4 regions of the Ketobacter sp. GenoA1 genome follow, and region 3 is predicted to be linked to each of the others. Evidence: predicted binding sites of a transcription regulator. Region 3 holds the regulator's gene; each other region holds the start of a gene.
What was found. The regulator sigma-54, encoded in region 3, starts transcription at its own class of promoters, with help from an activator protein. The targets are predictions, from matches to a motif close to ANTGGCATNNANNTTGCTNT.
Positions count from the first base shown of each region.

Region 1 (5,054 bases), on a different contig from region 3:
GGCGTTTCCGCGCTGCCGATATTCCCAAGATCACGATTTGCCACCACCTGCCCGCTGGCATCTTTCACGATCATCATTACATCTCCGGAGGCCTGGCCTTCCTCAATGGTGCCACTGATCCGGCCACCGTTTTCCAGATAGCCGACCTGCCCGGGTATCAACACTTCACGGCCCACCAGCGCCGTTGCCTGCAAGGCCTGACTTGAGCGGTACATAGAACCGATATCCTGTACCGTGCTATTCAGATTCTGGATACCTTCCAACGAACTGAATTGCGCCAGTTGCGCAACAAAGTCGGTTTGATCCGTGGGCTTGAGTGGATCCTGATTTTCGATCTGAGCCAGCAACAGTCGCATGAACATGTCCTTGTCCGACTGGGATTGAGATTTTTCCGTTTCCGGCTGATTACTGAATGCCAAATCACTCAATACACTGTTCGCTTGAACACCATCAATCGCCATGACTCCCCCTCCTTATCGACCCAGGCTCAATACTTGCTGCATCATCGTCTTGGCTGATGTCATCACGTCCACGTTGGTCTGAAAGGCACGTTGGGCGCTGATCATATTGGCCATCTCTTCAACCACATTCACATTGGGATAGGCTACGTAACCGTTATCATCCGCCATGGGGTGATCGGGCTCATAACGCATCTGCAACGGTGCATCGCTTTCCACCACGCCCTGCACACTCACACCGCCACCCACATCCATTTGCCTGGCGCTGAAATCAAACGGCTGATTTGACATGGCGGCTTGCAATTGGGCTTTAAAAATCGGTTCCCTGGCGCGATAAGTTTCATCCGTATTGCTGCTGACACTTTCAGCGTTGGCAATATTGGAGCTGATGGTGTTCAGGCGCACGGTCTGTGCACTCATTCCGCTACCGGCAACGTCAAATATATTCATCAAAGACATAATTAATCTCCTCGGATCGCCGACATCAGGGATTTCACTTTGCCATTGAGAAACTCAAAGGCTGCCTGGTACTCCATGGTGTTGCGCACGAACTCGGTTTTCTCCTGTTGCGCATCCACAGTATTTCCGTCGATTGCCGGGTTTATGGGATTGCGGAATTTCAGACCGGTGATCGTATCCGCCTGGGATACGGTGGAAAAATGGTTTGCGTCGCTGGTTTGTACCGATACCAGGTCACTTCCCTCACCCAGACGCTGCCTGAGCATTTGCTGAAAATCGATATCACGGGCCTTGTAACCGGGGGTATCCGCGTTCGCAATATTGTTGGCCAACACATTGGCTCGCTGCGAACGCAACTCCAGTGCATGCTGGTAAAGCTCCATGTGTTTGTCGATGCTGATTGCCATATCGCCCTCTTGTCTTGGATTCTGCGCCATAAAACCGGCAATTCAGAATAGGATAAGAGCAATAAAGCAACCCTTGTGCCATTGCTTCTAACAGTAACAGTTTCAATAAGTTAAGGGATTTCAGGTGAGAAATGTGACGGTAATGCGGCAAAGGATTACCGAGGGCGGCAAGCACCTACTTCTTTACGTAGACGACACCGGGTGTGTAGTAGCGGATTTCAAACAGGTCGTTCAACCCTTTGGGCGTCTCGGATCCGCCCAGAAAAAGATACCCTCCAGGCTTCAGCACCCGATGAATGTTGGTGATGATCTGTTGCTGTAGTTCGCTGGAAAAATAGATCAGAACATTACGGCAGAACACCACGTCAAATTTGCCGATGGTAATAAAGTTTTCTTTCAAGTTAATGGGGCGAAATTCAATGCGTTTGCGAATATCCGGTTTGATTTCCCAGCTGCCATCAGCATTGGCCTTAAAATGCAGGTTCAGACGCTCATCCGACATCCCCCTCTTCAGGGCCAGGGGTTCATAGATCCCTTTGCGCGCCTGATCCAGGATGCGGCTCGAAATATCCGTGGCCAGAACTCTCACCTGCTTATTGGCCAGGATCATACTACGGCGGCGCATTTCCTCAACACAGATGGAGATGGAGTAAGGCTCCTGTCCGGAGGAGCAGGCTGCACACCAGATAGCAATCTCACCCGGATTCCTGGCCAGCTCAGGCAACAGGTTGTCTTGCAGAAAAGTGAACGGATGCCGATCCCGGAACCACAGGGTCTCATTGGTGGTCATGGCATCGATGACATCCTGACGCAGGGACCGGTTTCCTGCTCGATCAATCTCACGCACCAGATCGCCCAAAGATTGAATATTCCGATCTTTCATTAACTTACGCAGACGGCTGTCGATCAGATAGTTCTTATTGTCTCCCAGCATGATACCGCAGGCAGACTCAAGATATTGACGAAACAGGAGATATTCTCCATCGCCAAAGCGAGAGTTATCACGGGAAGAAAACACCATGTCAGTATTTTGTCATCCTTGAATGAAACTATTCAGAACGCTGTTCAAGGGCTTTGCTAACACGCTCCTGAACCAGGTCAGCCAGGTTATCGGGTTTAAACTTGGCAAGAAAATTGTCTGCCCCTACCCGCTTCACCATGGCTTCGTTAAATATTCCGCTCAGTGATGTGTGCAGCAGCACATGCAAATTCTGAGTGCGGGGATCTTCCTTGATTGATGCCGTTAATGTGTAGCCGTCCATTTCCGGCATTTCGATATCGGATATCAACATGATATAACGATCCGTGATGGATTCACCTGCATCGATGATCTCACGGATATGATCCAACGCCTGACGCCCGTCCGCCACCACATGGGTTTTAACGCCGACCTTCTCGACACAGCGTTTGATCTGCTTTCTTGCCACACTGGAATCATCGGCGATCAAAACTGCCAGTTCACTGGTACTGGCCTGACTGATGGTTTCCGGCCGAATCACTTCGTCTGAAATTTCCTCATGCATGGGTGATACTTCGGACAGGATTTTTTCGACATCAATAATTTCAACGATTCGGTTGTCCAGCTCGGTTACCGCCGTCAGATAATTGCCCCGACCGGCCCCTTTTGGTGGTGGGTGAATGCTCTCCCAGTTAAGGTTGACGATACGTTCAACCGACTTCACCAGAAACCCCTGTATCGCCATATTGTATTCCGAAATAATGACAAAGCAGTTCTGGATATCATCCAGGGGCGCATTACCCATGGCCAGGTTCATATCCATAACGGATATGGTGCCACCCCGGATGTGGGCGATGCCCCGCACCACAGGGTTGCGTTGCGGGATCTGGGTTAACTTGGGACACTGCAGCACTTCGCGAACCTTGAAAACGTTGATCCCATAGATCTGATCATCGCTCAATCGAAACAACAGCAACTCCAACCGGTTCTGACCCACCAGTTGTGTTCGTTGATCGACTGTATCCAGCACCCCGGCCATATAAAACTCCGCGCTAACCGTTTTACGGCATAACCTTTGCTTGATTCACACTAACAGCCAATCCGTCAAAATGGCGGCACTTGACTGTTTTTACTCACCATTCATTCAGAATAGGTCAAATTGGATAAATGAACAGTCAGCGAGAACAAATTATGTTTTGTATTCGTCAGGGGCTCGTCATAGGGCTTTTGGGGCTGCTGAGCATCACCACTACCCAGGCCGCAAGCGGCAACATTCAAGAGCAGATCGATGAAGCCATCAACCTTTACATCAGTGAAATTCAGGATGGCAACTACCAGGAAATCAAGGTTCAGATTCAGCCTATCGACTCCCGTTTACGGTTGGCCAGTTGCAGCGAACCTCTGCACCTGAAACATCGCCCCCGCAACCGCACAGCAGGCAGACTCACCTTCAAGATCAGCTGTGATGGTGCCGACAGCTGGGCAATTCATGTCCCGGTACAGGTGCAAGCCTTTGATCAGGTGGTGGTTTCCGACATGCCCATTGCCAAGGGCACCCACCTCACCACCTCGGATCTGCGCTTGGAGTTGGCCGACGTTTCTTTGTTGTACACGGGCTATTTCAAGTCCATGACAGAGCTGGAAGGCTTTGTGGCACGCCGCCCCATTCCAGCCGAACAGATCATGAGTCCGGCGCTGGTGGACCCCGCGAAAATGGTCAATCGCGGCGAAAAGGTCATGATCATCGCCGAAGGCCCGGGGATCAGTATCCGGGCCAGTGGTAAAGCCATGGAAGATGGTGCCTACGGTGAACTGATCCGGGTCAAGAACACCAACTCCAACAAAGTGGTGGAAGGGCGTATTACTGCCCCGGGACTGATTAAAGTGAGCCTGTGAACGGCCGATATACTGGGTGGCACATTCGATAAAATTGTGTCTAAATTAGCTAAAGTTGCAGGGCTTACCGCCGATAACCAAGGTAAGAACGCAGTATTCAAGTGAAGGCGTAAGATAATGGCTATGGAAATCAATGGCTTAAACAGCAATCAAACGAATACCAATAAGGCCAGGTCCGGCCAGACGGTATCCGATGCCAATGCTGATGCCAAAAAGTCCGACCAGACCAATACCAGTCAATCTGGCGAGACCGTCAAAATCAGTGCCGAAGCGCAGGCGCTTAACCGGCTTAGCCAACAGCTGGGATCAGATGCACCGGTTAACCAGGAAAAGGTTGAGGCATTACGTGCTGCGCTTGCTGATGGCAGCTACAAAGTAGACGCCCAATCCGTTGCCCGCAAAATGCTGGAGAGCGATGCTCAGTTCTAAGCCCGGAACCCATCGCCCTCCCATTCCCTTCCCGTTCAGTCAACACTCAGTCAGCCCCCCCGATCAATTGATAATTAACCAAACTCAGGCACGCTAATTGCTACTCCCTAACCATATGTCACCATGGTTGAGGAAAATGTATGTCTAACCAGATTTCCCCTAAGGCCGCACAGCAGTTGTTACAGGCAATCGAACAGGATTTCAAACTGGCCCAGTCACTGAAAGCAATCTTGCAAGAGGAAAAGTCTATCCTCGAGCAGCGGCAATACGCTGCCCATCCGGCAGTACTGTCCCGCAAGACCCAGCTTTTGATGGAACTGGATCAGGCCGACTGTATTCGCCGTCAGGTAATGGCTGACATGGGGCTGCAACTGGACAAGAGCGGATTCGAGGTTTTCGTCCGTCAAATTCCCAAAACCTGGCAGGAGCGTTTCGAAACCAGTTGGC
Region 1 is NZ_RCHM01000042.1:329,913-334,966, reverse strand. It holds gene D9N13_RS15625 (flagellar hook assembly protein FlgD) at 1-461, opposite strand, end outside; gene flgC (flagellar basal body rod protein FlgC) at 474-917, opposite strand; gene flgB (flagellar basal body rod protein FlgB) at 920-1,324, opposite strand; gene D9N13_RS15610 (CheR family methyltransferase) at 1,500-2,345, opposite strand; gene D9N13_RS15605 (chemotaxis protein) at 2,374-3,321, opposite strand; gene flgA (flagellar basal body P-ring formation chaperone FlgA) at 3,450-4,178, shown strand; gene flgM (flagellar biosynthesis anti-sigma factor FlgM) at 4,296-4,607, shown strand; gene D9N13_RS15590 (flagella synthesis protein FlgN) at 4,748-5,054, shown strand, end outside.
Region 1: the regulator sigma-54 is predicted to act here: its motif matches at 1,388-1,407, upstream of flgB (flagellar basal body rod protein FlgB).

Region 2 (5,054 bases), on a different contig from region 3:
ATCAAAAAATCAATGGGTGATAGCTGGCGGCCGATAAGGCTGTTGTCTTTTAACTGGCCACTGCGAATGGACAGGTCAAAGCCTTCTTCAATGGTATCGCGATAGTGATCGGAGAAGCTGACATTAACATCCAGCTCCGGATAACGCTGGCGAAATTCCGTCAGCAGTGGCAACAGATACAACCGACCATAGGAGACCGGCGCGTTGATACTGAGTACACCCTGTGGTGTCAGGGTACTTTGGCGTAGACGGTGCTCACTGTCGGCCAGGGACTGCAATATGGTGCGCACTGAATCCAGATACAATTGCCCCTGCGGGGTTAAACGCAAGCGCCGGGTGGAGCGCACGAACAGACTGAATTCCAGATGGGATTCAAGCCGCGCAATGGCTTTGCTGACGGTTGACGGGGAGGCCCCCATGCCGACGGCGGCCTGGGCAAAGCTGCCGGTTCTGGCCACCTCACTGAACACTTCCAGTAATCCCAACTTATCCATATATCCCTGCCCAACATCGATTTGGGCCAATGATATCGGAATTAAGGTGTAAGGTTTACATTTGGGCAGACACAAAAAAGGGCCGGTACGAATACCGGCCCACTCGGAGAGAAATCGAAATTCTCTGCTTCTTACATGTCGATAGGCAGACTGTAAGACACGACAACTTTAGGCTTACCACTATCTTGAATGTTATCCACTTGCTGGCTTACGATAAAAGACAAGTTGTCGTTGTATGCATACGCCAAGTCGACGTGAACCATGTTCTCACTCTCTGCTCCTGTCAGATCGTGTTTACCGACCAACACAGAGAACGCATCGTAGCCATAACCAAGCGTGTAATAAACCTTACCAGAACCACCTGCAATGTTGTCATAGGCAGTAAAAGACAAACCTGCAAACCCAACAGTCATGATCAAGTCAGAGGCCTCGCCTGGATTATCGAGGGTACCATCAGGATTATTGGGATAAATATAAGTAGTTGCATTGACATCAAAGCTAATTCCAGCGATTTCCGCGCCATAACCTACAAACAGGTCATACTCTGAACCTAAATACGTATCACCAGAAGAAAGCCATACGCCGGTGTAGAATCCACTGTTTGAATAGGACAGGTCGCCAGAGATAGCACCGACGCCTCCGCGACCAGATTCGACCAACCAACCCTCGCCGGTATCAACTAGTCCTTCTTCCGCTTCTTCATCGAATGCAACAACATCGTATGCACCCAAGTCCACACCACGCCACAAGTACATGTTAGAAACACCAACAGAAGCGGACACTTCAGCGTTAGCAGCGGTTGGCGCAACGGCCATAGCTCCGGCAACGGCCAGAGAAAGAGCACTCAAACGAAGCATTTTGGATTGTTTGTTTAACATAATTAAAATAACCCCCAGAGGTTAGACGATATAAGGCTTGCACCTTGGTTAACGAACTCCCGACAAGAAAAGCAACGAGTGTGCCAAAACGGCAAAGCCTTGGATTTCCGGGCTTTTCTGGGGCTTTCGCAGGGCCATCATGTCATAAAACTGAAACCAGCGCACCACTATAGGTCGCGCACCAAAAGCGGGCGCACCAAAAACGCCCGCCACCGGCCCTATTGATTGCGCTCTGATCCGGACAAGCTGTTTACCCGCCCATCCAGCCCCTTGACCTGTTTGCTCAGTGCGTCCAATTGCGACTGCATGGCGCTCATGGACTGCTCCATCTTAGCGCTCAGTTCATCCAGACGGGCGGCCTGCCGGGCCAACTTGCCCTGAATATCAGCAATGGATTGATCCACTGAGGTCTGATTGGCAGCGGAGTCCAGATTGTTTTGCAGGGCACTCACCTGTGCCTCCAGGGACGAAATCGCCTGTTTCGCCGCCGCCTCCACCTGGCGCTTCTCTTCCGCCAAGCGAGCCACCAGTTGATCCTTGAGGGCAGTCACCTGGGCCGACTGAGTCTGGATCACGGCGTCCATGCGATCGCGCAGATCCTGCTGCACCAGTGCCTGCCCCTTAACGCCGTCACGCCCGGGTTTGCCCGCACTGCCGGGTTGCCCTTCGTCACCCCCAGCCATCCACTTGCGGTTTCCGGTCAGGGTCCGCATATTGATGTACTTCCCTTCAGTACCGGCACCGCCTTCACCGGCCGCTCCGGGTTCACCGCCCTGGCCACCGCCATTCTGGATCACCACCCGGTTATTCACTGCATCCACAGCATCGTGACCGGGTAACAGACGATAGGTTATGCTGACCTGCCCGCCATTGCCGCCGTCACCGCCATCGCCGCCGGCACCACCATCCCCACCCGGTTGGGCATTACACTTATCGAACGGGCCGCCCTGCTGCCCCCGGCCTCCGGCCCCACCCGCACCGCCATCACCACCACGGCTGTTCACTGTGAGGGAACCCAACCGCGCAATCCCCAACGCCATCACCAGGGACACCCCTTCTGCCCCCTGCGTACCCTGTCCACCGTCACCGCCGCGCCGGCCGCCCTGGCACTCCTCAGCCTGACCTTCCCGGTCCTGCCCCGGGGCACCGGGCTTGCCATCTTCACCCCGGGCCAGGATCTTCACATCCTCACCCAACTCCACCCAGGCCGCTTCCAGCTGCAACTGCTTAAGGCCGGGGGGAACCAACAATACGGCGCGGTCTTCAAGGATCAGCCGGTCAAAGGACTGTACCGGCTGCGCAGCCAGTTCAAAGGTGTCACCTGCTTTCACATGCAAGACATTTTCCGCGTGTAGCATGGTGCTTATTAGCACCAGCAGCGCACTTAGGATTCGGCTCATACCCAATACCACTTGGCTCATAGATGTTTCCTGACGTTGACTGATTGAAGTGGACTCATCTTAGCGTGAATACGTGCCAAATAAAAAAGCACCCCATGGGCAAGGGCATTTCAATCATGCTAGAGTTCACCCCTGCTGGAGTAAAAAAACGATAGAAGCCACCTGCTTTTGGGAGCCAATCCATGGACAGGGACCTGCAGGACAACCCACTGCCACCCCTACTGGACCAGTACCAGTCAACCCGTAAACTTTCCCTGGACATCACCGAGCCGCTGCACCCTGAAGACCAGGTGATTCAGTCCATGCCGGATGCCAGCCCCATCAAGTGGCATCTTGCCCATACCAGCTGGTTTTTTGAAACCTTTGTGCTGGCCCCTTACCTTTCGGGTTATACCCCCTACCAGCCCGAGTTCGCCTATCTGTTCAATTCCTATTACAACCAGGTGGGCCCGCAATACCTGCGCCCTAACCGGGGTTTGATTTCGCGCCCCACGGTGGAAGAAGTGAGGGAATACCGACACCATGTGGACTGCCATATGGCCCGCTACCTGAGCCAGGCGCCCACTGATCAACAGGCCGCAGCGCTGGTGGAGCTGGGCATTCACCATGAACAGCAACATCAGGAGTTAATGCTGACGGACATCAAGCATGGCTTTTCATTCAACCCGCTGTTTCCTGCACTGGTGGCGTACCGCAGCCCGCCGACCAACCCAGCGCCGCAGCGCTGGCTGGAACATGCCGGAGGTGAGATCTCAGTGGGCCACAACGGGGACGGGTTTCATTTCGATAACGAATCACCCCGCCACCGGGTGTTGCTGCCACCGTTCAAACTGGCGCAGCGCCTGGTCACCAACCGGGAGTATCTGGAATTCATCGCCGATGGCGGCTACCGAAACCCGCTGCTGTGGCTGTCCGACGGCTGGGCCTGGCGCCAGCAGAATCAGGTTGAACACCCTATCTACTGGCAACAGCAGGATGACCGCTGGCAGCACTATACCCTGTCCGGCCTGCAAACACTGGCCCCCAATGAACCGGTCTGCCACATCAGTTATTTCGAGGCGGATGCCTTTGCTCAGTGGTGTGGTAAACGTCTGCCCACCGAGTTCGAATGGGAGGCCGCGGCGCAACAGGCCACGGGATTGGATGAGCCGGGGGCATTTCTGGACCTGGCCTGCCTGCACCCGAAACCGGCCGCTCCCAATCAAGGCGGTGGCTACCAACAGCTCTACGGTACCTGCTGGCAATGGACCCGCAGCGCCTACAGCCCCTACCCCGGCTACAAACCGGCAGCCGGTGCGGTGGGCGAATACAACGGCAAGTTCATGTGCAATCAGTGGGTGCTCAAGGGGGGATCCTGTGTCAGCCCCAGGGGGCATTTGCGATCCACCTACCGTAATTTTTTCCCCGCCCACGCCCAATGGCAATTTACCGGCATAAGGATGGCCGATGATGCATAACACTCAAACCAATGCAGTGCCCTCAATGATCGACAACAGTATTCCCCACCACCAGGAATTTTTGCGCGACGTGCTGCACGGCCTGTCACAGCCGCAGAAAACCCTGCCCTGCAAATACTTTTATGACGAGCGCGGTTCGCAGCTGTTTGAAGCCATATGCTCCACCCCGGAGTATTACATCACCCGCACTGAAATCGACATTCTAAAACGCTATATGGCCGACATAGCCGCTATCGTCGGATCACACTGCGATATACTAGAATTCGGTTCCGGTGCCGGCATTAAGATACGCCTGTTGCTGGACGGGTTAACCGATCCCCGCAGCTACATACCCATTGATATTTCCATGGAGATTCTGGAAGCGTCCGCCCGGGAGTTGGCCCAGCAGTTTCCCTCGGTCCAGGTTATTCCGATCGTGGGGGATTACCACAAGGATATCCAACTGCCCGACGCCTTTCGGCGCCAGACACCACAACGCAAACTGGTGTTCTTCCCGGGCTCCACCATCAGCAATTTCACCCGCCCGGAAGCACAGACTTTCCTGCAGCGCATTCGACGCTTACTGACAGAGGGGGACGGTTTGCTGATTGGTGTGGACTGCATCAAGGATACAGAGATTTTGAATGCCGCCTACAATGACGCGGCCGGTGTGACCGCAGCGTTCAACCTGAATCTGTTACACCGCATTAAAAACACGTTCAGTACCAACCTGAAGCCACAGCACTTTTTTCACCACGCCTATTTCAATGCGCGGGAAGCCCGTATTGAAATGCATCTGGTGAGTAAACTGGATCAAATCGTGGAAGTGGAAAAAACACGCTTCAG
Region 2 is NZ_RCHM01000020.1:213,351-218,404, forward strand. It holds gene D9N13_RS06995 (LysR family transcriptional regulator) at 1-494, opposite strand, end outside; gene D9N13_RS07000 (TorF family putative porin) at 626-1,372, opposite strand; gene D9N13_RS07005 (hypothetical protein) at 1,591-2,793, opposite strand; gene egtB (ergothioneine biosynthesis protein EgtB) at 2,955-4,229, shown strand; gene egtD (L-histidine N(alpha)-methyltransferase) at 4,219-5,054, shown strand, end outside.
Region 2: the regulator sigma-54 is predicted to act here: its motif matches at 1,441-1,460, upstream of D9N13_RS07000 (TorF family putative porin).

Region 3 (5,054 bases):
GCGCCGGGGTGATGTAATTGAAGATGACTGAAGCACTGCACAGCAAAGCACGGGCAATCAAACTGGTGGCCTTTGATATCGACGGTATCATGACCGACGGCAGACTCTACTTCACCAGTCTGGGTGATGAAATCAAGGCATTCAACGTCAAGGATGGCCTGGGTCTGAAACTGCTGCGGGATTCCGGGGTGGAAGTGGCCATCATCACCGGACGCACCTCAGAACTGGTAAACCGCCGTGCCCGGGATCTAAAAATCGACAAACTGATCCAGGGCCGGGAAGATAAAAAAGCGGCCTTGCAGGAATTAATGGCGCAGGAGAACCTCAGCGCGGAACAAGTGGCTTACATGGGCGACGACCTGCCGGATCTGGGCGCCATCCGGGCCGCCGGCCTGGGTGTCACCGTGGCCGACGCCATGCCCGTTATCAAGCAATACGCTGACATTATCACCGCGGCCAAGGGTGGAGACGGCGCCGTCAGGGAATTCTGTGATTGGTTGATGCAGACCCAAGGCACACTGCAGGGGGTTCTGGAGCCCTATTTACAGTCATGAAGCAACAATCGCAGCTGATCCTCACCAGTTTCCTGCTGGCACTACTTGCGCTGGGGGCTTTTGCGTACACCAAATGGGATCAGTGGTTTCAACCCGACACCAAAGTCAACAATGAATACGAACAACCGGATATGGTGGCCATTTCACTGGAGCAGCAAAGCTTTGATGAACTGGGTAAGCGGGAATTTGTGTTGCATGCCGAATCCATGCTGCAGTACATCGCCAGCAATCGAAATATTATGGTCAAACCCATCATCACTTTTTTTGGGGAACAGGAAGCGTCATGGCAAACCAGTGCCGCCAGCGCCACCTCAGATAACGAAGCCAATAAGCTGCATTTATCGGGCAACGTCACCATTGTGCAGCAAGGGGTAAGGGAAGCCGCTGTGCTGGAAACCGAAACCCTGGAACTTTACCCGAGGCGATCCTATGCCTCCACGGACGACAAGGTCATCATTCGGCAAACCGGGGTCTACATTGAAGCGGTCGGCTTGAACGCCGATCTGAACGAGAATCGAATCACTCTACGGCAAAACGTCACCAGCATTTATGAACCTGCTAAGTCTTAAAGCGTTACTCTGCATAATAACGTTCGCCTTCGCATCCAGCGCTGCCCGGGCGCTGGACAGTGATCGGCTGCAACCCTTGAAAATTGTGGCGGACACTGCCCTGATCGACGAAAAAGACGGCACTGCCACCTATACAGGCAACGTTGTACTGACCCAGGGCACCCTGCGCATTGCAGCGGAATCACTCAAGATCAAAACGGAGTTGGGTAAAGTGGACGTGGTCATGGCAGTGGGCGAGCCGGCGCTGTTTTCTCAGGTTCCGGAGCCCAACCAGGCAGAGGTCATCGCCAAAGCCAAAAAGATCGATTACCTGGTAAGGGATCAGAAACTGCTGCTGAAAATCAAAGCATCTATTGTGCAGGGCGAGAACATCTTCCGCGGTGAAGAAATCGTTTATGAAATCCAGAGCCAGCGCCTGCAGGCGGTGGGACAAACCGGAGAGGTCAAGCCCGGCAGTATCAAAGGCCGGGTGGAGATGATATTGCCCGCCGCGACAGATCCTGCCCCGAATGCGCCCAGCCCTGACGAGACGGAGGCAGCGCCGTCACAATGAGCCGTCTTACCGCCTCCAATCTCGCTAAAAGTTACAAAGGCCGTGCCGTGGTGGAAGACGTTTCCATTACCATTGAAAGCGGACAAATCGTGGGGTTGCTCGGCCCCAATGGGGCCGGTAAAACCACCTGTTTCTACATGATCATTGGCATCGTGCCCCAGGACAAGGGGCGCATCGTTATCGACGATACTGAAATCACCCATCTGCCCATGCACGGACGGGCCGCCAAAGGCATCGGCTACCTGCCCCAGGAAGCCTCCATTTTTCGCCGCTTGAAAGTCCGGGAAAACATCATGGCGATACTTGAGACCCGCAAGGACCTGACCCGCAAACAGCGGCAAAGCAAACTGGAAGAGCTGCTGGCTGAGTTTCACATCGGACACATCGCCGATTCACTGGGCATGGCCCTGTCCGGTGGTGAGCGCCGCCGCGTCGAGATTGCCCGCGCTCTGGCCACTGACCCGGCCTTCATTCTGCTGGATGAACCCTTCGCCGGGGTCGACCCCATTTCCGTGGCAGACATCAAGCAAATCATCAGCCACCTGCGTGATCGTGGGCTGGGCGTACTCATCACGGACCACAATGTGCGGGACACTCTGGACATTTGCGAGAAGGCTTTTATCGTCAGCGAAGGGCACATCATTGCTGAAGGTGAGCCCTCACTTATCCTGCAAAACCAGAAAGTCCGCGATGTTTATCTGGGTAACCAGTTCCATATGTAAAAGTTCTAAGCAATTTCAGGCATGTAAATTGCTTTGCAGCGTCACTGCTCTTACAATTAAACCCAAGCGGTTCTATTTCGGCACCAATAAACTGTTGAAATTAGGTCACTATTTGACTGCCTGGAATACAGCAATCCGATGCTGTACAGATGTCTCCGGTCGTTGCAGAAGTTGAATTAGGTATCAATGAAACCAACCTTACAGCTCAAAATTGGTCAACACCTCACCATGACGCCGCAGCTGCAGCAGGCAATTCGCCTATTGCAGCTCTCCACTCTGGATCTTCAAACCGAAATCCAGGAAGCGCTGGAATCCAACCCCCTCCTGGATGTGGATGAATCTTCCCCGGACAACGACAGCAACGATTCCGGTAACGGACAGAGTGACAGCACCAGCAAAACCGACAACGACCAGAATCTCGATTTTTCAAAATCCCAAGATACCCAGGACACCCAATCCAGCAACAACAACGCCGATGACTCGTCGGTGGATCTGGAAGGCAAGGAGATGCCCAACGAACTGCCCGTGGACAGTGACTGGGATACCATGTTCGATGGTGCCGCAGGCCCCTCGTCCAGTGGCGGCAGCTTTGACGATGACGATTTTGACTACGACAGCCGCAACACGGCGCCCGAATCCATTTACGACAACCTTATGTGGCAACTGAATCTGACCCCCATGTCAGACATGGACCGGATGATTGCCATGGCCATCATTGAAGGCATCAACCCCAAGGGCTATCTCACCCAGTCCGTGGAGGAAATCCGCGATGGTGTGCTGGCGCAACAGGACGTGGTGGCCGACCTGGTCAGATTACAGCAGGAAGAACTGCAGGCCATGGACATCCAGTTACAGCCGGATGACGATGATGATGGCCTACCCGTATCCCTGGAAGAGGTGCTGGCTGTATTGCACCGGGTTCAGCAGTTCGACCCCCCCGGAGTGGCCGCCCGTGACCTGCGGGAATGCCTGCTGATTCAGCTCAAACAACTGCCCCGGGATGAACCCCACCGGGATGATGCCATCATGGTGGTGGAGATGTTTCTGGATGCGCTGGGTGCCCGCGATTTCGCCACCATCATGCGCAAGGGCAAACTGTCCGAGGCCCGACTGAAAAGCGCCATTGCGTTGATCCAGACCCTGAACCCTTATCCGGGCAGCAGCGTCGAAACCGATGATACCCAGTATGTCATCCCGGATGTCATTGTGAGTAAGGACAAAGGCCGCTGGAAAGTGGAGTTGAACCCGGAAGCCACCCCGCGCCTCAGGGTCAACAGCAGCTACGCATCCATGATCCAGCGTGCGGACAACAGCAGCGACAACACCTTCCTGAAAAACAATCTGCAGGAAGCCCGTTGGTTTATCAAAAGCTTACAAAGCCGCAACGAAACCCTGCTTAAAGTAGCCACCAAAATAGTGGAATATCAGATAGGGTTTCTCGAACAGGGGGAGGAAGCCATGAAACCACTGGTGCTGCACGATATTGCAGAAGCGGTCGGCATGCATGAATCCACCATTTCCCGGGTCACCACGCAGAAGTTCATGCACACCCCAAGGGGTATATTTGAGCTCAAGTACTTCTTCTCCAGTCATGTCAGCACCGGTTCCGGCGGCGAATGCTCCTCCACCGCCATTCGCGCCATCATCAAAAAGCTGATCGCGGCAGAAAATCCCAAAAAACCATTGAGCGACAGTAAAATTGCCAACATACTGGAAGAACAGGATATCAAGGTTGCCCGGCGCACCATTGCGAAATATCGCGAAGCCATGATGATCCCGCCGTCCAACGAAAGGAAACGATTGGTTTAACTGTTGGTCACAGTTATATAAGCGTAAACACCAGACCACTGCCAACATCAGGCTTTGGTCGCAGTAACATCTAAACCACGATTAAGGAGTGGCCTATGCAAATCAATATCAGCGGACATCACGTAGAAGTTACCGACTCCATGAAGGACTACGTTGCCGATAAGATGCAGAAACTGGAACGCCATACCGACGACATCACCAGCATCCAGGCGATTCTCAGTGTAGAGAAAAACCGCCAGAAAGCAGAAGCCAAAATCCACGTAAAAGGCGCTGATTTATTTGCCAACGCCGAATCCGAAGACATGTACGCCGCCATTGATATGATGACCGACAAGCTGGACCGACAGGTGCTGAAGCACAAGGAAAAAATGAAAAGCTGGTAACTGAAGGTTATTGATAACGTATGGAACTTGCTGAAATCATCAGTCCGCAACGGGTCTTTGAAGACGTTCCCGGCGGCAGCAAAAAGAAAGTTCTGGAAACCGCTGCTGGGCTGATCGCCCAGCAGTGCCCGGAGCTTGACCCCAATGAACTTTTTGACAACCTTATCTCGCGGGAGAAGCTGGGCAGTACCGGTTTAGGTAAAGGCATCGCTATCCCCCACTGCCGGGCCAATCACTGCAGTAACGCCATTGGCGCGTTTATCAAATTGGAGAGCGGCGTGGACTTCGATTCCATCGACCATGAGCCGGTGGACATGCTGTTTGTTTTACTGGTGCCGCAGGATGCTCACGAGGAGCACCTGAACATCCTTTCCAAAATCGCCACCCTATTCAATGATGACAACCGTCGCAAAACATTGCGTGCGGCCCACTCCACCGACAGTATTTATGACGCACTGGTGACA
Region 3 is NZ_RCHM01000009.1:370,381-375,434, reverse strand. It holds gene D9N13_RS03090 (KpsF/GutQ family sugar-phosphate isomerase) at 1-17, shown strand, start outside; gene D9N13_RS03085 (KdsC family phosphatase) at 24-554, shown strand; gene lptC (LPS export ABC transporter periplasmic protein LptC) at 551-1,123, shown strand; gene lptA (lipopolysaccharide transport periplasmic protein LptA) at 1,104-1,676, shown strand; gene lptB (LPS export ABC transporter ATP-binding protein) at 1,673-2,398, shown strand; gene D9N13_RS03065 (RNA polymerase factor sigma-54) at 2,585-4,207, shown strand; gene hpf (ribosome hibernation-promoting factor, HPF/YfiA family) at 4,303-4,590, shown strand; gene ptsN (PTS IIA-like nitrogen regulatory protein PtsN) at 4,611-5,054, shown strand, end outside.

Region 4 (5,054 bases), on a different contig from region 3:
TTTTTTGCGCCTTTCCGTTGGGGTGGCCGCCGCCGCGGGCCTGGGTTCACTGACCGGTTGCAGCAATAATGGCCGCGCCCTGCGCTTCGACAGCCTGAACGACGCCCTGATCGAGCTGGCCCTGATCGAAAACAATCTGGACACGTTGGAAATGCAACAGGAGTGGACACTGTACAAAGTGCTCAATCACCTGGCAAAAACCTGTGAAGGCGCCATGTTCGGTTTCCCGGAAACCGATCCACCCGCCGTACAGGCTGTGCAATACATCGGCTTCCAGGCCTTTAAGGCGCAAGGGTACATGAGCCATGATCTTACTGCACCGGTGCCCGGCCCGGAGATTGCTGACGACGGCCCGCTGCCGGAAGCCTTTACCCGGATTCGTAACGCCATTTCTGATTTCCAGAACTTCACCGGTGAAACTTTCCCTCATTTTGCCTACGGCAATCTGACTTATGCGGAGTGGGAGCTGGCCAACGCCTTCCATATGGCGGACCATTTCTCCAGCCTGACATACTGAATTCCAGCGGCGTAGAAAGCCGCACGGAACACAGATGGAAACAGATACAAGCCAAATGCAGTGCTAAATAAATGCGGTGCATCCAAGGGGCGAGCAATCGCTCCTTTTTTTTAGGTTTATTGGATTTTTAGTTCTGCATTTATCAGCCGCTTTTGTGTTACGGTTTAACCTCCATAAGACCATCCATGCCCACGCACCCTGTATGACAATCGAAACCATTGCAAACGACAAGCTGGTCTCTCTGCACATTACCATCCGCAACCTGGATGGCGAGATTCTGGAAACCACGGCAGGGGTTCTTCCCATGCTGTATATTCATGGCCGGCAACAGATACCGGCGGGCTTTGAGCAGGCGCTGGCGGGCAAGAAGGTTGGCGATCAAGTGCAGGCACGGATAGAGCCGCAATTTGGTTACGGTGTACGGGACGAAACGCTGCTGCAAACCCTGCCACGCCAACTGCTGGATGCGGATCAGGATCTGGCGCCGGGCATGCAGATCACAGCAGAAACCGAAGACGGCCCGGTGCCGGTACGCATCGTGGCCCTGGATGACACCACCATCACAGTGGATGGCAATCATGCCTATGCCGGACAGACATTGCTGTTCAGCGCGGAGATACGCAACGTGCGTGACGCCACCGCGCAAGAGCTGGCGGAAGGCCCCCACCTTTAGCGTGACAGTGTTGCACGCTGAGGTTTGTAGGCGTGAGTGTCGATGCGCCAACGCTGGATACGGGAATACAACGTGGTGGGCTTTACCCCCAGTAAACGGGCCGCGCCATCCCTGCCGGCTACCTTGCCCCCACATTGTTTGAGCGCACTGATCAGGTTGGCACGCTCGTTGGCGCGCCGCTCATCCTCTGTCTGCACCAAAAAAGCAGACTCCGCCCGATGATCCTGCGCCTGCTCATCGGACTGCAGTAACGATTGATTCAATTCAGGAATATCGATTCGCAGCTTGCCGGTACCGGATACAATCACCGCCCGCTCGATCATGTTTTCCAGTTCACGAATATTGCCGGGCCAATTATAGGTCTGTAATTTGCGCACGTCCGCCAACGACATGGGCAGCACGGGTTTATTGAACTTGCGACAGACCTTCTCGATGAAATGGGTCGCCAACAGCGGAATATCCTCACTGCGCTGGCGCAGGGGCGCGGACTCAATGGGGAACACATTCAGGCGGAAATACAGATCCTCACGAAACTGGTGCGCGCTGACATCGGCCTTCAGATCCCGGTTGGTGGCGGCGATCACCCGCACATCCACACCCCGGGTCTGGGTATCACCCACGCGCTCGAATTGTTTTTCCTGCAACACCCGCAGCAGCTTGCCCTGTAACTCCAGCGGAATCTCGCCCACCTCATCCAGAAACAGGGTGCCGCCATCGGCCAGCTCGAAACGGCCGATGCGGTCACTGGTGGCCCCGGTAAAGGCCCCTTTCACATGACCAAAGAATTCACTCTCAAACAAATCCCGGGGAATGGCCGCGCAATTGACCCGAATCAAGGGCCGGTTGCGGCGATCACTGGCTTCATGAATGGCACGGGCCAACAGCTCCTTGCCGGTACCGGATTCACCGGTAATCAGCACATTGGCGTCGGTGGGTGCCACCAGTTCAATCTGGGCAATGGTGTTGCGGATGGCATCGCTGCGGCCAACTATTTCCCGGTAATTATGTTCCGATCGGATCTCCTCCTGCAGGTAGGCGTTTTCCAGCTCCAGACGCCGCTTCAGGCTTTCCACTTCCGACAGGGCGGCCCGCAAGCGCCGATCCGCCTCCCGCCGCTCACTGACATCACGGAAAATCACCACGGCGCCCACCACCCGGCCCTGGTCTTCGATGGGCGTACTGGTGTACTCCACGGGAAACGATGAACCATCCTTGCGCCAAAAGACTTCATCCCCCACCTGATGCACGATGCCATCGTGAAACGCAGCGTAAATCGGGCAACCCTGCATCTGATAGCAGGAACCATCCTCATGACTGTGGTGAATGCATTCATGGGCATTACGCCCCACCAGTTCGGCTGCCGCGTATCCCAGCATTTTTTCCCCGGCGGGATTCACAAAGGTGGTAACGCCTTCGGTATTTACACCATAGATGCCCTCCCCCGCGGCATTCAGGATCAGTTGGTTCTCCCGTTCGAACTCGGAAAACACTTCCTCAATGCGCTTCCATTCCATCAAACCACCACGGTGGTAACGGGTGGCATCCGCATCAAGCCGCAGCTTGTGGCAGTAATGGGTATCGAACAGCGTAAACAGCAACAGCACCCGGCCCTGATCTTCAAACACAGAGCCATACACCTCCACCGACCGGGTAGTGTCGTCGGCACAGATCAGGCTCAGCTCGTTGGTGTAGCTGTTCTTTTTTTCTATGCAGGCCTGACTGAACGCCACCAGGCTGGGAAACTGATTGGCGAACAAAATGGACACCGGCAGCGACAGAATCTGATCCTGGGTGAAACCACACAGATCCGACAAGGTGGCATTGCATTCCAGCACCTGATCGGCCACGGGATCAATGCACATCACCGCCATATCGCTGGCATCCAGGCCCCGAAACAATAACTCTGCTTGTGCGTTCATACCCCTTACCGTTGCAATTTGCTGATAGCAAACAGCGCAATCAAGCCCCGTGCCATTTACGAAGTTTCGTAAAAATAAATTACGCATAAGCATAAATTACGCATTTGCGTAACCGATTCAGGACACCCGAGCAATAACCTAACCCTCTGATTTATCTGCAGTTGGCTACAGCTGAAACAGGTTGGCACAGACCATGCCTTATCACTGCTAACTTGAGGCCCGACACCAACAGGGTCTGCGAGCGATCCATTTTCTGTTCCGCCGTGGTGCAGACCAACGCAACCCTGCACCGCTACAACAACTACTCCGGGGGAGAGTCAGCGATGACCGTGAAAAGTCTTGGAAATCCATACGATCCAAAAACCAGCCTGACCCATGAAGCAGGGTGCAGCTGCCAGAAATGCAGCAACGCCATCACCGAGCCAGACAACAATTTGCCCACCACCTCAGAAGACATGATGGATCGGGCCATCGAGAATGCCGTGGTCCGGGCGGTGTTTAATCAAAGCGATGTCAGCCGGCGTCAATTTATGGGGCTGCTGGGCGGCGGTACCGCCGCGGCCATGCTGTCGACGTTTTTTCCCCTCAATGAAGCCAAGGCCGCCCTCAAGGAATCCATGGGCAAACTGGAGAAAACCAAACTCAATGTGGGCTTTGTGCCCATCACCTGCGCCACCCCCATCATCATGGCCCACCCGCTGGGGTTCTATTCCAAATACGGCCTGGATGTGGATGTGATCAAAACCGCAGGCTGGGCCGTGGCGCGGGACAAATCACTGGCCAACGAATACGATGCCTCCCACATGCTGACCCCCATGCCGCTGGCCATGACCCTGGGCGCCGGCTCTACCGCTGAGCCCTACATCATGCCCGCCGTTGAAAACATCAACGGCCAGGCCATCGTGCTGCATGTGGATCACAAGGACAAACGGGATCCCAAGCAATGGAAAGGTTTCAAGTTTGGTGTGCCCTTTGACTATTCCATGCATAACTTCCTGCTGCGTTATTATGTGGCAGAACACGGCCTGGACCCGGACAAGGACATTCAGATTCGCGTGGTACCACCACCGGAAATGGTGGCCAATCTGCGCGCCGGCAATCTGGATGGTTACCTCTCTCCGGATCCGTTTAACCAGCGCGCGGTGTGGGAGAAAGTCGGCTTTATTCACACCCTCACCAAAGATATCTGGGAAGGCCACCCCTGCTGCGCATTTGCCTGCAGCAAGGCGTTTGCCGAAACCAACCCCAACACCTACGGCGCATTGCTGAAAGCCATTGTGGACGCCACCCAATACTCGTCGAACCCGGACAACCGCAAGGAAATTTCAGAGGCCATTGCACCGAAGAATTACCTCAACCAACCGGTACCGGTGATTCAACAGGTACTCACCGGCCGCTACGCCGATGGCCTGGGTTCCATACAGGATGTACCGGATCGAATCGACTTCGACCCGTTCCCCTGGCACTCCATGGCGGTGTGGATTCTGACGCAGATGAAACGCTGGGGCTACATAGAGGGCGATGTGGATTACAAGACCGTGGCCGAGCAGGTGTATCTGGCCTCCGACTGCGAAAAGATCATGAAAGATCTGGGTTATTCCGCGCCGGACAAAACCTACGCCAACTACACCATCATGGGTAAGGAGTTTGATTACACCAAACCCGATGAGTACGTGAAGAGTTTTGCCATAGGGAGAGCCTGATGATTCAGTCCATGCCATTTCGTGCGGCTCTGTTGTCGATCGTCATCGCGGTACTGTTGTTCGGTATTTGGGAAGCCTCCAGTGACGTGCCGGAGAAATCCACGGAGATGACGGAGTACGAAATGCTGATGGGCGGTGCCGACCAGGAGGCCCGCGTGCCTCCACCCTCGGACGTGCTGGTGCATGCCTGGAATGAACTCAGTGATCCTTTTTATGACAAAGGCCCCAACGACAAGGGGATC
Region 4 is NZ_RCHM01000007.1:147,229-152,282, forward strand. It holds gene D9N13_RS00670 (DUF1569 domain-containing protein) at 1-517, shown strand, start outside; gene D9N13_RS00675 (peptidylprolyl isomerase) at 720-1,190, shown strand; gene D9N13_RS00680 (sigma 54-interacting transcriptional regulator) at 1,187-3,109, opposite strand; gene D9N13_RS00685 (CmpA/NrtA family ABC transporter substrate-binding protein) at 3,433-4,812, shown strand; gene ntrB (nitrate ABC transporter permease) at 4,812-5,054, shown strand, end outside.
Region 4: the regulator sigma-54 is predicted to act here: its motif matches at 3,290-3,309, upstream of D9N13_RS00685 (CmpA/NrtA family ABC transporter substrate-binding protein).